One region of the Clostridium sp. JNZ X4-2 genome, then DNA from elsewhere that is predicted to be linked to it. Evidence: riboswitches for the same ligand, from Rfam matches in the RefSeq annotation. Region 1 holds a riboswitch; each other region holds the start of a gene.
The links. Region 1 has a riboswitch for S-adenosylmethionine ahead of ACYUJ6_RS02495 (pyridoxal phosphate-dependent aminotransferase). Riboswitches for the same ligand answer to the same signal wherever they lie in the genome.
Positions count from the first base shown of each region.

Region 2: another riboswitch for S-adenosylmethionine. It lies ahead of ACYUJ6_RS11640 (methionine ABC transporter ATP-binding protein); the one in region 1 lies ahead of ACYUJ6_RS02495 (pyridoxal phosphate-dependent aminotransferase).
Region 3: another riboswitch for S-adenosylmethionine. It lies ahead of ACYUJ6_RS07825 (methionine ABC transporter ATP-binding protein); the one in region 1 lies ahead of ACYUJ6_RS02495 (pyridoxal phosphate-dependent aminotransferase).

Region 1 covers NZ_CM142685.1:489,645-494,820, forward strand. Annotated here, with positions in the region: gene ACYUJ6_RS02485 (IS1634 family transposase) at 1-1,378, opposite strand, end outside; gene ACYUJ6_RS02490 (DegV family protein) at 1,542-2,030, shown strand; SAM riboswitch class I at 2,077-2,177, shown strand; gene ACYUJ6_RS02495 (pyridoxal phosphate-dependent aminotransferase) at 2,326-3,501, shown strand; gene ACYUJ6_RS02500 (GntR family transcriptional regulator) at 3,886-4,272, shown strand; gene ACYUJ6_RS02505 (DUF1648 domain-containing protein) at 4,295-5,176, shown strand, end outside.
Region 2 covers NZ_CM142685.1:2,425,190-2,430,365, forward strand. Annotated here, with positions in the region: gene ACYUJ6_RS11625 (nitrogenase component 1) at 1-443, opposite strand, end outside; gene ACYUJ6_RS11630 (MetQ/NlpA family ABC transporter substrate-binding protein) at 459-1,292, opposite strand; gene ACYUJ6_RS11635 (methionine ABC transporter permease) at 1,317-1,985, opposite strand; gene ACYUJ6_RS11640 (methionine ABC transporter ATP-binding protein) at 1,982-2,761, opposite strand; SAM riboswitch class I at 2,965-3,071, opposite strand; gene ACYUJ6_RS11645 (DUF4317 domain-containing protein) at 3,155-4,339, opposite strand; gene ACYUJ6_RS11650 (HesB-like protein) at 4,524-4,862, shown strand; gene ACYUJ6_RS11655 (FxLYD domain-containing protein) at 4,885-5,176, shown strand, end outside.
Region 3 covers NZ_CM142685.1:1,610,056-1,615,231, reverse strand. Annotated here, with positions in the region: gene ACYUJ6_RS07840 (trans-sulfuration enzyme family protein) at 1-580, opposite strand, end outside; gene ACYUJ6_RS07835 (MetQ/NlpA family ABC transporter substrate-binding protein) at 752-1,582, opposite strand; gene ACYUJ6_RS07830 (methionine ABC transporter permease) at 1,608-2,288, opposite strand; gene ACYUJ6_RS07825 (methionine ABC transporter ATP-binding protein) at 2,332-3,408, opposite strand; SAM riboswitch class I at 3,556-3,657, opposite strand; gene ACYUJ6_RS07820 (ISNCY family transposase) at 3,881-5,176, shown strand, end outside.

The DNA of each region.
Region 1 (5,176 bases):
TCCATAACCCTCGGTACATATCAATGATTTTATCATCAGATTCTTTATATTCACTAGTTACAATGACATAGTAACCATCCAAAGCTTCTTCTTCCTCTAGTTTGTCCATGTCTAATTTTAGAAGTTGTGTTGGTTTCAAGATTTCTCCAGTTTCTTTATCGAAGTTAATGTTTTTTATATATTTAGCTGCACCATAGGAAGTAACCCTTGTATAAGAACCCGGATTTGAGATTAAGTCCTGTGCTTTTGCAAGTGCGGCAGCACGCTCAGCCTTAGCACGTTTATCATATTTTTCGCTGTAGAATACTACCTGTTTTTCATGTACTACTTTTTTTAATTTTTTTCCGTTAGATGATGTTATCTGAATTGTTCTTGGGTATAATCTAGATTTTCTCTTGTATTCTGTGCCTAGCCATTCATATCCTTCTTTTGCTAATACATACTGTTTTAATTCTTTGTCAGAACCGCGAACAGACATACTGAATACATACCCATCTTTTGTAGGAGTATGAGTCGTATACCAAATGTTGTCGCCAGTAGTCATGCCTTTGTCTGCCACCGTTATTACCCTGCCAAGATTATATTCCTTCTTGATACGTGCAAAATTAGGTCGATAGGTAAGGCAGTCATTAGTGTTTCCTGAAAATAGCTCATAGGTAATGGGAAGCCCTTTGTTGTCTATAAATAACCCCATTTGTACAATTGGATTTGGTCGGTGTTCTTTCGATACTCCCTTTTTTCTGAGGTTGTCCATTTTATCAGTTTCAAAGTAGTAGTTGGTTACATCATAGTAAATAAGACTGGTATCTCTTCCATAGAGTTCTTTGATTTTATTGTTGATCCAAAATTGGAGACTCTCTTTATGCTTGTTAAAAAAGGTAAGGCAACGATAAACATCATCAAGAGAATAGTTATCTTTTTCAAAGAACCAATCTTTATTCTCAAAAGTTTTCTTTTTTGAAGCAGGATTCAAAAGCCTTGAATAAACAAGGAGTTTCATGATTGTATCAGCATCATAATTGTCCTTAGTATGACGTTGTCTGTTGGTAAGGAAAGTGTGTATGCCAAGCTCATGATAAATCTTGCTTAACGCAGTATATCCAAAATTTTTACGCAAGGTAACATCTTGCTCGATTGTATCAGCATCATGAAATACAAAAGTGATTGGAGCTCTTTTACATTTCTTTTCTTCCTTTAATTGTTCAACACGTGCAGAGAAGAAAGAGATTGGATCATCATATTCTTTTTCTAATTCGTCGAGAAATCCTAAAGATTCCACAGTTATCTGCCGGGAACATTTTTTAGTTTTATCATAGTAACTATCTACAATGGATAACCGAATTCTGCCATTGCTAGAAGGAGTCTTTTTTAGGTACATAAACAATCATCTCCACACATATAATACTAATTATATCACAATACTACATAGAGCGCTAGTAAAATATGACGAAAAACGAAAATAAAAATCCCCGAATTCGCCAGTAAAATCAATGAATCCAGGTTAAGTTAAGTAAAAAGTTGCTGCAAAACTGTGGGGAATTATTTTAAAGGAATGCGGAAATCTCATTGAACAGGGTAGGAGCTTTAGTGAAATTGCAGATTATATACCAAAAATAAAAAGTAAAATGCATTTCCTTTTTGTTTTTGGAACACTGGAATATGCCAGAAAGGGAGGACGTATAGGAAGAATATCCGGAACCATAGGTGAAGTATTGGATATAAAACCCATAGTATATTTTGATGATAATCAAGGGATATGTTTTACCCGTGACAAGGTAAGGGGCAGAAAAAAATCCTTAAGTAAAATGATAGATATAGGCAGGCAGTTTTTGGGCAAATCTCCCTGTGATGTATATATAGTTCATGGCAATGCGCAGGAAGATGCAGAAAATGTTTATAATAGAATTTCCAAATTACACAATGTGGAAAATGCATATATGATAGGACAGATAAGCCCTATAGTAGGAGTTTATTCCGGACCCGGAACCGTGGGAATATGTTATAAAGAAAAATCATGGCCATTGACTTAACAAATGTAAATAGTTATAATTAATAAAACAATAAATATAAATCTTGAACTTATCAAGAGAGGTGGAGGGAACAGGCCCTTTGAAACCCGGCAACCAGTACATTGTACAGTGGTGCCAAATCCTGCAGCGGGAGCTGAAAGATGAGAATGTATTTTGTAATTTTAAGTCTGAGGTGTTTCCTCGGACTTTTATTTGTTTACGGATATTTATTTCATTCCTATGCTCAAGCTCCGCCTGAATCCAAGAATCACTTTATTTTTATTGTGGAATCAATTGAAAGGAAGGATGCGTTTGTATGCCTGAATTAAGTAAAAAACTAGTTAATTTCACGGACTCAGTTATAAGAAGAATGACCAGAATATCAAATAAATATGGAGCAATCAATTTATCCCAGGGTTTTCCGGACTTTGATCCGCCTAAAGAAATAAGAGAAGCACTTAAAATAGCAGCGGACAAGGGACCTCATCAATATGCAATTACCTGGGGTGCACAAAACCTGAGAGAGGCCCTTGCGGAAAAACAATCTAAATTTATGGGACTTGATATAGATCCAGAAACTCAGATTGCAGTTACCTGTGGAAGCACGGAAGCAATGATGGCCTCTGTTATGACTGTATGCAATCCCGGAGACAAGGTAATAGTATTTTCTCCTTTTTATGAAAATTATGCGGCAGATGCAATATTAAGCGGAGCACAACCTATATATGTACCACTTTACCCGCCGAATTTTTCTTTTAACAGGGAGGAGCTTGAAAATGCATTTAAGCAAAGGCCAAAGGCCCTTATACTGTGTAATCCATCCAACCCATCGGGGAAGGTGTTTACCTATGGGGAATTGAAATTCATAGCCGGCCTGGCAGAAAAATATGATTCCTTTGTAATAACTGACGAAGTATATGAGCATATTGTAATGGATCCATATAAACATGTTTATTTTGCTTCACTTCCAGGCATGTTCAACAGGACTTTAAGCTGCAGCTCTTTTTCCAAGACTTATTCTATAACCGGATGGCGGATAGGTTATGTCATAGGTGATGAGAGAGTCATAGAAAATGTAAGGAAAGTACATGATTTTCTTACGGTGGGGGCGGCGGCACCGCTTCAGGAAGCAGTTGTAGCAGGACTTAAATTACCCATGGAATACTATGATTGGCTGAAAAATCTGTATACTGAAAAGAGGGACTTGTTTCTTCAGGGATTAAGGGAGGCAGGACTTAAATATGTCAAACCCCAGGGAGCCTATTATGTTCTCATAGATGTTTCAGAGTTTAATGTAAAAGATGATTTGAAGTTCTGTGAGTGGCTTGCAAAAGATGTGGGAATAGGGGCAGTCCCCGGTTCAAGCTTCTTTAAGGAGGACATAAATTATTTAATAAGACTGCATTTTGCAAAAAAAGATGACACCCTTTTAAGGTCTATTGAAAAACTGAAAACACTCAGGGAAAAGGCTGAATTTTATAAAGAGGGATAGGCTGCTTATAATGTACAATTGACAATTGACAATGCACAATGCACAATTCACAATGCACGATGCACAATTTACAATGCATAATTTACAATGCATAATTCACAATTCGCAATGCACAATGTACAATGCATAATTCACAATTCACGATGCACAATTGACAGTGTACAATCACAATGCACGATTCGCAATTCAGAGTTTAAAATACAAGTTTAAAGACAATCCGGGGACAGGTTCCTAATTGTCTTTTTTCTTTAAGCTTATTTTTTAAAATATCTGTTACTTGATGGTACATTGATAAGCTGACTTTAAAATAATATATTAAAGATCGTTGCAATATTATTCTATTTGTTATATATTATATATAACAAATAGAATAGGAGGGCAGTTATGATAATTAAAATAGATTTTGATTCGGAAACACCTATATATGAACAGCTTAAAAGGAGCATTATAGAGGGAATGGCAGATGGAAATCTAAAACCGGGAGAAAGTCTTCCTTCCGTAAGGCAAATGGCAGAGGATATAGGGATAAACTTGCATACTGTAAATAAAACCTATAATATATTAAAGTCTGATGGTTACTTGAATATAGACAGAAGGACAGGAGCTGTTATAAATGAAAACTATCCTGAAAATAGTGAAAAATTTAATGAAAAACTGGTGAATGAATTTACTTACTTACTGGCAGAAGCTTATTTAAGACATAATAAATTAGAAGACATTTTGAAATTATGTTCTAATATATATGAAAAATATGATTTATCAAATAAATAAATATAAAGTAGGTGAGATAGTTATGAAGGAAAATTTATTTTTATGTATATATTTATTTCTAATATTTTTAATAGTGCTTGTAATTAATATATTGACGCCGAATTTTACTAGAAAGGAAATTGTATTTGGTTCCAGAATACCTGAAGATAAAATAAATAGTGTTGAAATAAGACAGATAAAAAGACAGTTTATAAGAAATAATTTAGTAATAGGAATTCCATTTATATTATTATTTAGTTTATTAAATTATGAATTTTTAAATGTAGGTATGATTTTATTTACTGTTTTTACCTTTGTTTTTGTGAATTTTTTAATATATATGATATCCAATAGAGCTGTTAAAAATCTTAAACTACAGTACTCATGGTTTAAAGATAAAAAGCAGGCGTTAGTAATAGACACTGATTACTCCAGAGATAAAGGTAAAACTTTGATATCAGCTTGGTTCTTCTTGATTCCTATATTTATAATTGTGATAAATATAATTTTAGGATATGTAAATTATGCACCTTTACCCCATAAAGTATCCACTCACTGGGATTTATCAGGAAATGTGAATGGCTATCAGATTAAATCAAAATTTTTGATCTGGGAAATGCCTCTTATTCAAATGGCATCTACTGCAGTGTTTTTTATAATATACAAGACAATAGGTTGGTCAAAACAGCAGATAGAAATTTCAAACCCTGAAATTTCTGTAAAAAAGGACAGAAGGTTCAGAAGAATATGGTCAATATACATGGTGATTTTTGCTGTGATAATAAATGTTATCTTTACTATGGGAACCATTCAGATATTTAGAATAGTTAAAATGTCTACCACATTTTTTAATATTGTAATGATAGTTTTTGTAATTTTTACAATTTTAATTACTTTAGTATTGTCCATAAGAATCGGACAGGGA
Region 2 (5,176 bases), 1.6 Mb from region 1:
ATTCCAGATGCACAGGAAGTAGTTACAAAAATTGCTTTAGGTTTAAATCTTTTGTAAGCTTCTTCTATGGTCTTTTCCAGTTTGAAGATTCCACCATATACCATATCTTTTTCCTTCAAATTGGTATTTAACAGCCTTGCATTTTTTAAAGGCAGTTTCCTCTTTCTCTGTCCTACTCTATTTGTAAAATTATAATCCTGGAAGTCAGCTGAACACCCTATTGGAGCATGGTTTATTACTACTGCATCCTGTATCATAACCAATTGGCATAATGCATTTCCCGAACTGCACCCCAGGCATTGGCTAAAACTTCTTCTCTTTTCACATAACTTCCCACTTTTGGATTTACTGCATAATTCCTTAGCACTTCCGCCAAATCCCGTAATTGAACCCAACCTGGATTCTCTTATTTCAACTTCCGGAGATTTTATATTAATACTCAACCTTATACCTCCCCCTTAAAAAGCCGGCACTACTGCAACCCCGTATTTTTTCTTTATAAAATTTCTCACGTCCTCTGAATTAAGTTTTTTTACTATTTCTTTTATTTCCTTCTTATTTTCATCGCCTTTTCTCACTACAATAAGATTGGCATAGGGTGATTTGCTGTCCTCTCTAAATAATGCTTTATTAGGATCCATTTTTGCCTCAAGCACAAGATTTGTATTTATTATGGAACCATCTACATCCGGCAGTACCCTAGGAAGCTGAGCTGCATCAACTTCTATAAACTGTAGATTTTTAGGATTATCTACAATATCCGAAGGTGTAGCACTATAGTTAGCTATTCCAGATTTTAATTTAATTAACCCCTGCTCCTGAAGAAGTTCCAAAGCCCTGTATTCATTGGATGGGTTATTAGGTATTGCAATTTTGGCACCACTTTTGAGCTCATTTTTAGACTTGATTTTATTAGAATAAAAACCTATTGGCTCCACATGAACTTTTCCAGCTACTGCAAAATTATATCCTTTTTCTTTAGCTACAGACTCCAGATAAGGCAGGTGCTGGAAATAATTCGCATCTATCTGTTTTTCCTGCAAAGCTGGATTCAATTGATCCTCATCATCCAGTACTACAACATCCAAATTTATTCCTTCTTTTGCCAGAGCGGGTTTTATGTGGTTCAATATTTCCGCATGGGGCACTGCTGCAGCTCCTATCTTCACTGTAACACTCTTGCTCTTATGGCTTGAACTGCTTGTACTCTTTGAATCAGCACCGCTTCCACAGCCTGAAAACAATCCTACAACCAACACCAGTATCAATGATATTACACTTTTCTTTTTCATATTAATTCATCTCCCTTAAAATAATCAATCAAATTTATATCTTTTTTTATTTACATATCTGGAAATATGATCTCCTGAAAATTGTATAAATTGTACCAGAAAAATTAATAGTATAACTGTAGCCGCCATAATGTCTTTACGAAATCTCTCATAACCAAAACGTATTGCCAGGCTTCCCAATCCTCCTGCTCCTATAGCACCAGCCACGGCAGTAAATTCAATAATGGATATAATTGAAATCGTAATCCCCCTTATAAGTGAGGGCAGTGCTTCTGGTATTAAAACTTTTAATATAATCTGAAATGGTTTTGCTCCTACAGCCAAAGCTGCTTCAATTTTTCCCCATTCTACTTCTTCTATTGATGTTTCAATAATTCTAGCTAAAAAAGGTGCTATTCCTATGGATATTGGAACAATAGCCGCCTTCATACCCAGGGTAGTTTCTACTATCAATCTGGCTAATGGCAACAAGACCACAATTAATATTATAGAAGGAAGGGATCTTATTGCATTTACTATAGCAGCCAATACTTTATTTAATTTTTCATGCTCTAAAATATGTCCTTTTTTAGTAACAACCAGAATAATTCCAAGGGGCAGCCCGATGAGCAGTGCTATGCAGCCAGCTATAATTACCATTTCTATGGTTTCCGACAATCCTTTTAGAATCAGCATTTTAAAATCATCAGTCATATTACCTCACCTCCAGGATAATTGGAACTCACACTGAGACTTCTCATTATTTTAACAAACTTTTTAGCAGTATCACTTTTAGGATTTAAAAATACTGAATTTGTGCTTCCTGTTTCCACAATCTTACCTTCTTCAATTACTGCCATATTATTGCATATATATTTAATAACATCCAACTCATGGGTTATAAGCAGAATAGTTAAATTAAGTTTTTTATTTATATCCCTTAAAAGCTCCAATATGGAATAAGTAGTCTGAGGATCTAATGCAGAAGTAGCTTCATCACTTAATAACACATCTGGTTTATTGGCCAGTGCCCTGGCTATACCCACTCTCTGTTTCTGACCTCCGCTTAATTGGGCAGGATAAGAATCCACCTTGTCACTCAGCTCTACTAAACTCAATATTTCATGCACTCTGTTTTTTATCTTTTGTTCAGGATAACCGGATATCTTTAGAGGAAAAGCTACGTTCTTATATACAGTCATTGAATCAAACAAGTTAAAATCTTGAAATATTATTCCAATTTTTTTTCTAGCTTCTCTAAGTTGGTTTTTATCCATAGCAGTAATATCTTTGCCTCCAATGAGTACAGTACCTGTAGTTGGTTCCTCAAGCCTGTTCAAGCAGCGTATCATTGTAGATTTTCCAGCTCCGCTAAAGCCTATTATTCCAAAAATATCTCCTTTCTCCACTTCAAGGTTTATATCTTTTAGTACTTGAATTTTACCTTTAGGCGTACTAAAGGTTTTACTTAAATTTTGTACACTTATCATAATAATTTCCTTCCTCCTTTCCTTTTAATAATTGCCTATATGTCATCTCTCTTCAATCAAAATAAATTTTGCCAAAACAAAAAGAGACTAAATCTTATAAATCAGAATTTAGTCTCCAGTTTTTCTGGTGAACCTTTAAAATTTATATTTAATTAAATTATAAAAAACTCAGAGGAAACCCCTGAGTTTATATTCTCATGATTACCTCATCTCTCAGCTATAACAGGCTGCAGGAATTAGCACCAATGCATTAGTAAATACTGGTTGCTGGGCTTCATAGGGCCTTTCCCTCCACCTCTCTTAATAAGTTTATTCAATATTTAATATTATGACAATCAGTATATCAGCAATACTAAACATTGTCAATAAATTTTTTACTGAAAAATTGAAAATTTAGATATAATCTTCTATTTCCTCAGTCTCCAGATTAAGTCCATTTACAACCATATCTTCTTTCAGTTCTATTAATAGACATTTTCTGCCCTTTTTATCCACTACCTGCCTTACACTGCCCAAGTCCTGTGGTTTTATGGTTATGCTTGTATTTTCATTCTCAATCTTTATGGATTTGCTTTTAAAATCCGGAACTACATTTCTGGCTTTAAACTCATAATCTTCTCCGCATACTTCCTGAAAAGCATTTTTAATAGATTCTGTACTTTCTACACCACTTTCTCCCATAACTTTTGTAACTTCATTCATATCTAAGGTTGGTTCTTCTTCTGTGTCTTCTTCATCAAGCTTTTCATTTATTTTTTCATATATGTCCTGCATAACATCCGGTTTTATTTTGCCTCCTACTGCGCTGCCCAATATGGCATTAAAATTTTCTTTTTCTTCTACTGCTGTAGGTTTTATGGTACAATCCAGTACCTTCTCTACAAAAGTTCCATTAATTTGTTTGGCCTTTGAAGAATAATATATTATCTTATTTACATCTACATACTGAGATGTAAAACTTGGAAACATAAATCCATCCAGGGGGGAATTTAAATTTATGATCATATCCAATGCAGAGTTTGGCTTGAATTTCATTTCAGTATAGTCAAATTTTAATACCTTTTTAGGAATTTCCACTTTATTTACACTACATAATAAAAATTCTACAGCCTGCACATAATCTTCTATGTCACTGTCTCCTTCATCCTCACTTTTTTTATTACTGCTGTAATACTCCGCTTTTATAAAATTTATCACTACATCTGTATCGTAAGTATAATTCTCAGATATTTTATCCACTACTTTATCTCCAAATTCAGCTATACTCTCCTTGGAATTTAAAGCATTATACAATATATGCTGGGTATTTTCACTGTCATCCGGATTTTTTTCCATTTCCATTGCTCTAAAATTCAATTCAAATATTTTGGAATCCAGGGAACCTGTGAGCACCTTCTTAAAATTATTTAAATAAAGTTCTCTTTTCTCTATTTCCATCATTTCAAAATGCTCCAATTCCCTAGTTATTATTTCTCCATTATCTTTTTTTAAATATACGCTGTAGACCTCTTTAATAGGCAGCTTATAGCTTCCCAATTTAAATTCCTTCCTTATATTTGCCAAATCTTTTTTATTCATGTTTACATCTCCGCTCTATGTAATTATGTAATTCTATCTTATACATACTTATTTTAACAAAATATAATAATATTTGCTATAAATAAATTTCTATAGTACAAATATAAAATTTTTGATACAATACATATAAAGTATGTTTATGTACTTGCAAAAAAATAAATTATTATATAAGAGAGGGTTTTATATGAATTTTATAAAAATAAGTGATATAGCCTATAGTGAATTCAAAAAGTTTTTAACTGAAAACAATATAACTTGTGATGTAATAAGAATCTATTTAGAAGGCATGTCCTGTCATGGTCCCCGTTTTAACATAAGTGTGGACAATAAAACTGATAATGACTTAATTCAACAGGTAAAGGATATAAACTTTATAGTAGATAAGAATTTATTTGTACAATTCAGTGGTTTCATATTCCTTTGTGGAAGTGAAAATGGCCTTGGGGATGGAAAGTTCACTATAGCACCTGTATTTAATCCTAATGTTTCAAATTGTGAAAGCTGTCATGGATGTGAAAATTAATAATTTTAAGGAGAATGACCCAATGTTTTGTTATAAATGCGGAGCTAGAATTTCCAGTGAAGCTTTATTTTGTGAAAAATGTGGAGCCAATTTAAAAGATAATATTAAAGAGGAAAATTCAAATGGAAGCACCATTCAAGTTCACAACATACGGCAGGTCCTGAAACAAAACATAGAAAAGGATCAGGTGAATGCTCTAACTCCAGATAAATCAAATAACAATGTAACAGATTCTAATTCAAGTATAAAAGATAAAAATAAAGCTTGCCGTAAAATTCCTTTTTATAAAAACATAAATATAGCCATGCCCCTTT
Region 3 (5,176 bases), 1.1 Mb from region 1:
TTATAGGCTGGCATACTATAGGAGTGGCAAAAGTATTGTCCACAATTAATTTTGCATTGTGAGAGTGAGTCATATTAGATATTGCCCTTAAATCAGCTACCTTCATCAGTGGATTTGATATAGTTTCCACATACACCAATTTTGTATTGGGCCTAAAATATTTTTCCATGGGCTCATTTATGGTATCTACAAAAGTAACGTCTATATTGAATTTACTCAATTCATTCTTAAGGAATTGATAAGTTCCACCGTATAATACATTGTCTGCTATTATATGATCTCCTGACTTTACCAGAGATAAAATTGACATGGAAACAGCTGCCATTCCAGATGAAAAGACCTGGGCATCTTCTCCCTCGTCAACACTGCACATTATTTCCTTTAATGCATCATGAACCGGGTTCCCGTTTCTAGAATACACATATCCCTTGGCTTTTCCCTCATAAACTTCATCCAATGTTTCTACATCATCAAAAGCAAATACGGAAGTCATAGAGATAGGTAAAGTCTTAGATTTAGAAATGGATTCCGGATTTTGTTCTCCAAGGTGAATTAGCTTTGTAGCAAAACTTTTATTCATAATAAACTCCTCCAAATACTGCTAATATTATTTTTACCTATTGTAATTTATATAACATCTATTTTATCTAAATCCTCTTCACAAGTAAATGCCTTAATGAAACAATATTTCTCCATAAAATAATATTTTTAAATTTCAAACATATCTTAAATCTCCAATTTTTAACCAAGCTTAAAAAACAGGAATTTCTGATCCTTTATAAGTTTCTTTTATAAGTTTCTTTATTTCATCAGTTTGATAAGCCTTAACTACTTTTTTGTAAACAGCATTGTTTTTGTCCTTGTCTCTGGCCACAATTACATTTATATATGGTTTTGCATTTTTATTAGATACATCTTCCAGATAAATTGAATCCTTAACCGGGTTGAGTTTGGCATCTATAGCTACTCCACTATTTATTATTGCTGCATCCACATCTGGAAGTGATCTTGGAATCTGGGTAGCAACAAGTTCTACAAATTGAATATTCTTTGGATTTTCAGTTACATCCTGAAGTTTTGGCAAAAGGCCAATTCCTTCTTTTAATTTTATTAGGCCAGCACTTTGAAGCAGGTTCAATCCTCTGCCCTCATTTGTTGGATCATTTGGAATAGCTATTTTTGCACCTTCTGCAACATCCTTAATGGATTTTATTTTATTTGAATACACTCCAAGGGGTGCAAGTACAGTTTCACCTATAGCACTGATCTTCAGTTTGTGTTCTGTTTTGAATTTATTCAGATAAGCATAATGCTGAAATGAATTCAAATCAATTTCTCCATCGGAAAGTGCCAGATTAGGACGTACATAATCTGCAAAGCTTACAATCTGCAGATCAATATTTTCTTTTGCCAGGTTTTGTTTGACTTTGTCCCAAATCTTGTGATCATCACCCGTTATGCCTATCTTCACCACCTGTTTCTTATTGCTGGTAGTTTGTCCAGCACTATTGCTGGAACCGCAGCCTGCCAAAACTCCAAGAGACAATATAACTGTTAAAAATAATCCTATAATTTTTTTCATTTTCAAGACCTCCCTAGTCTATAAATTAATGTGCTGTCAATTTTGATAAAATATCTCCTACAAGTTGAATAAGATTTACAATAACTAAAAGTACAATTATTGTGGCCACCATAACATCTGTCTGAAAATATTGATATCCATAGCGTATGGCAAAATCTCCTAGTCCGCCTCCCCCTACAGTACCCGCCATGGCAGATAATCCAATAAGGCTTATAATTGTTATTGTAAGAGCATGGATAATACCAGGCAGCCCTTCAAGAAGCATTACTCTAAAAATTATTTCAAAAGGACTTGAACCCATTGATTGTGCAGCTTCAATCACCCCCTTATCTATCTCAAGCAGTGCTGATTCTATTTGCCTGGCAATAAAAGGAGTGCACCCGAATATAAGCGGCACCAGTGCTCCTTTCGTACCTATGGTAGTACCTACTAAAAGTCTTGTAAGAGGAATTATAGCTGCCAGGAGAATAATAAACGGTATGGATCTGAAAATATTTATTATTTTACCAAGTATACTGTTAATAATCTTATTCTCCAGTATGCCTTCTTCTTTTGTAACAACCAGGGTAACTCCCATTACTGTTCCAACTACTGTTGATATGATTCCTGAAATGGCTACCATATAAAAAGTTTCAAATATTGCTTTTATCATCTCAGGATATAGATTCACCAAATTTGGTGCTATCTTTCCTAAAAATTCAATCATTATTTATCACCTTCATAATTTTTTTAATTTTCATGTTTGAAATTTAATTATTTCCAACTTTTAGTTTTGAATCATCTTTTTTAATATTCACATACTCCACATGTATATTATTTTCCTCTAAATACCTTATTGAACTATCTACTCCTTCGTTGCTGCCTCTTAATTTTACTATTAAGTTTCCTATAGGTACATTTTGGATTATCTCTATATTTCCAAACAATATACTGGCATCTATTTTAAACCTTCTGGAAATCTTTGAAATAAAAGCCTGACCTGTTTTTTGCCCGGTAAAAGATATTTTAACAATACTCTCCTCTTCAGTTATTTCTTCTATTTCACCTACAGAGTTTCCCTCTTTAAGGAAATCGTAGATTTTTTCATAGTGAAATAATGAGGATATAAATTTCTTTGTTATATTAACTTTTGGATTTGTAAATATATCTATAATATTTCCTTCCTCCACTATTTTACCGGAATCTATTACTGCAACCCTTTGGCATATATCCTTCACAACTTCCATTTGGTGGGTTATAACTACTATTGTCAATTTTAATTTTTCATTGATGTTTTTTAAAAGTTTTAAAATTGCCCGAGTTGTTTGTGGATCCAAAGCGGATGTTGCTTCATCGCATAAAAGCACTTCAGGGTCATTTGCCAGTGACCTGGCAATTCCAACTCTTTGTTTTTGTCCACCGCTTAACTGTGAAGGGTATACATTTATTTTGTCACTTAGTTCCACCAGTTTTAAAAGATCCAGCACCTTTTTTTCTATGCCTTTTTTACTCAAACCCTTTCTCTTTAAAGGATAAGCCACATTTTCAAATACCGTTCTGTTTTTCATAAGGTTAAAATTTTGAAATATCATTCCAATTTTTTCTCTACTTTTTCTCAGTTCTTTTGAAGATAAACGGGTTAAATTCTTTCCATTTACAATTACTTCTCCGGAAGTTGGCTGTTCCAATAAATTTATACAACGAATTAAAGTACTCTTTCCAGCTCCACTATATCCTATAATTCCAAAAATTTCACCAGCTTTAATGTGAAGATTAATGTTTTTTAAAGCTTCAACTGTATTAGTTTTACTCGTATAAATCTTGTTGATATTTTTTAGCCATATCATCCTTTTTCCTCCTTTAAAATTTCAGTCAATTTTTTTAACCATATATTGCAGTTTTACAGTAATTTCATATATAAAATAAAAAACCTCTTCATACAAAGAAGAGGTTGAGAGGCATAAAAAAAACCCGTGAAAGGGTTTTTATGCCTTTCCTCATCTTTCAGAACAATGTTCTGCTGGATTTAGCACCATCACATATATGTGGTTGCTGAAACTTCAAAGGGCCAGTCCCTCAGTTTCTCTTGATAAGGATATATTTGATTTTTACGAATTTATTTTATAAATTAGATTATACAACTTATTTTTATTATGTCAATATGTAATGTTAATTTTTTATTATTGACTATGATTGATTTGTGATAATGTCTTAGTATACCATTTGCGATTATGTCCCAAATAAATAAAAAATAATGTTAGAATATACCTCATGACAATAAGAAATGAGGTGGACATAATTAGAAAGGTAGAATTAAGTATGAAAGAAGATTTTAAATATAAGATTATTAAAAAATTAGTAGAAACCAATGGTAATAAGAAAGCTGCTGCTATTCGTCTTGATTGTTCTGTTAGACATGTGAATAGAATGGTAAATGGATATTGTGCTAAGGGCAAGGATTTCTTTGTCCACGGGAATAAAGGCCGCAAGCCTATCAATTGCTTTTCAGAAGAGACTAGACGTAAAATTATTGATTTATATCAAACTAAATATCATGGAGCAAACTTTACACACTACTCTGAGCTTTTAGCTGCTTATGAAGGCATTTCTATTGCTCCTAGCACTATTAACACAATCCTTATGGCTGAACATATCATATCTCCCAAAGCCTGTCGTGTTACGAAAATGAGGGTGAAAATGGAATTACTAGAGAAACAAAAAAGTTCCAATTTATCCACAGACGATAAGTTAGAAATTGATAGATCCATTATTGCTATTGAAGACGCTCATCCGCGCCGACCACGTTGTGCTTACTTTGGTGAAATGATCCAGATGGATGCATCTTTACATCTTTGGTTTGGAAACACTAAATCCCAGCTCCACATAGCCATTGATGATTCAACTGGTGCTATTGTTGGCGGGTACTTTGATGAACAGGAAACCCTGAAAGGATATTACAATGTATTGAATCAGATTCTTGTACAATACGGTATCCCATATATGTTATTCACTGATCGAAGAACTGTATTTGAATACAAACAAAAGAAAGCTCCAACTACAGAGGAGGATACCTTTACACAATTTGGATATGCCTGCAAACAATTAGGTATTGAAATTAAAACTAGTAGTGTCCCTCAAGCAAAGGGTCGTGTAGAACGCCTATTCCAAACATTACAATCACGATTACCCTTAGAACTTGAGCTAGCAGGTGTAACAAGCCTGGAACAGGCAAATGAATTCTTGAATCACTACATAAAAGAATTCAATACCAAATTTGCTCTTGAAATCAATCATACCAAATCTGTGTTTGAAAAACAACCATCTATTGATAAAATTAATTTAACACTTGCTGTTTTAGCAGATCGTAAGATTGATTGTGGACATTGTGTAAAATTCAATAATAAGTATTATAAACTTGTTGATGCCAACAACCATCCTATTTACTTTAGAAAAGGTACTGATGCCTTAGTTATAAAAGCCTTTAATGATGGTTTATACGTCAGTGTAGGCAATAAAATATATGGTTTAGAAGAATTACAGGTTCATGAAACTAAGTCAAAGAATTTTGATTTTGTAGAAGATAACCCTAAAAAACATAAGCGCTACCTGCCACCA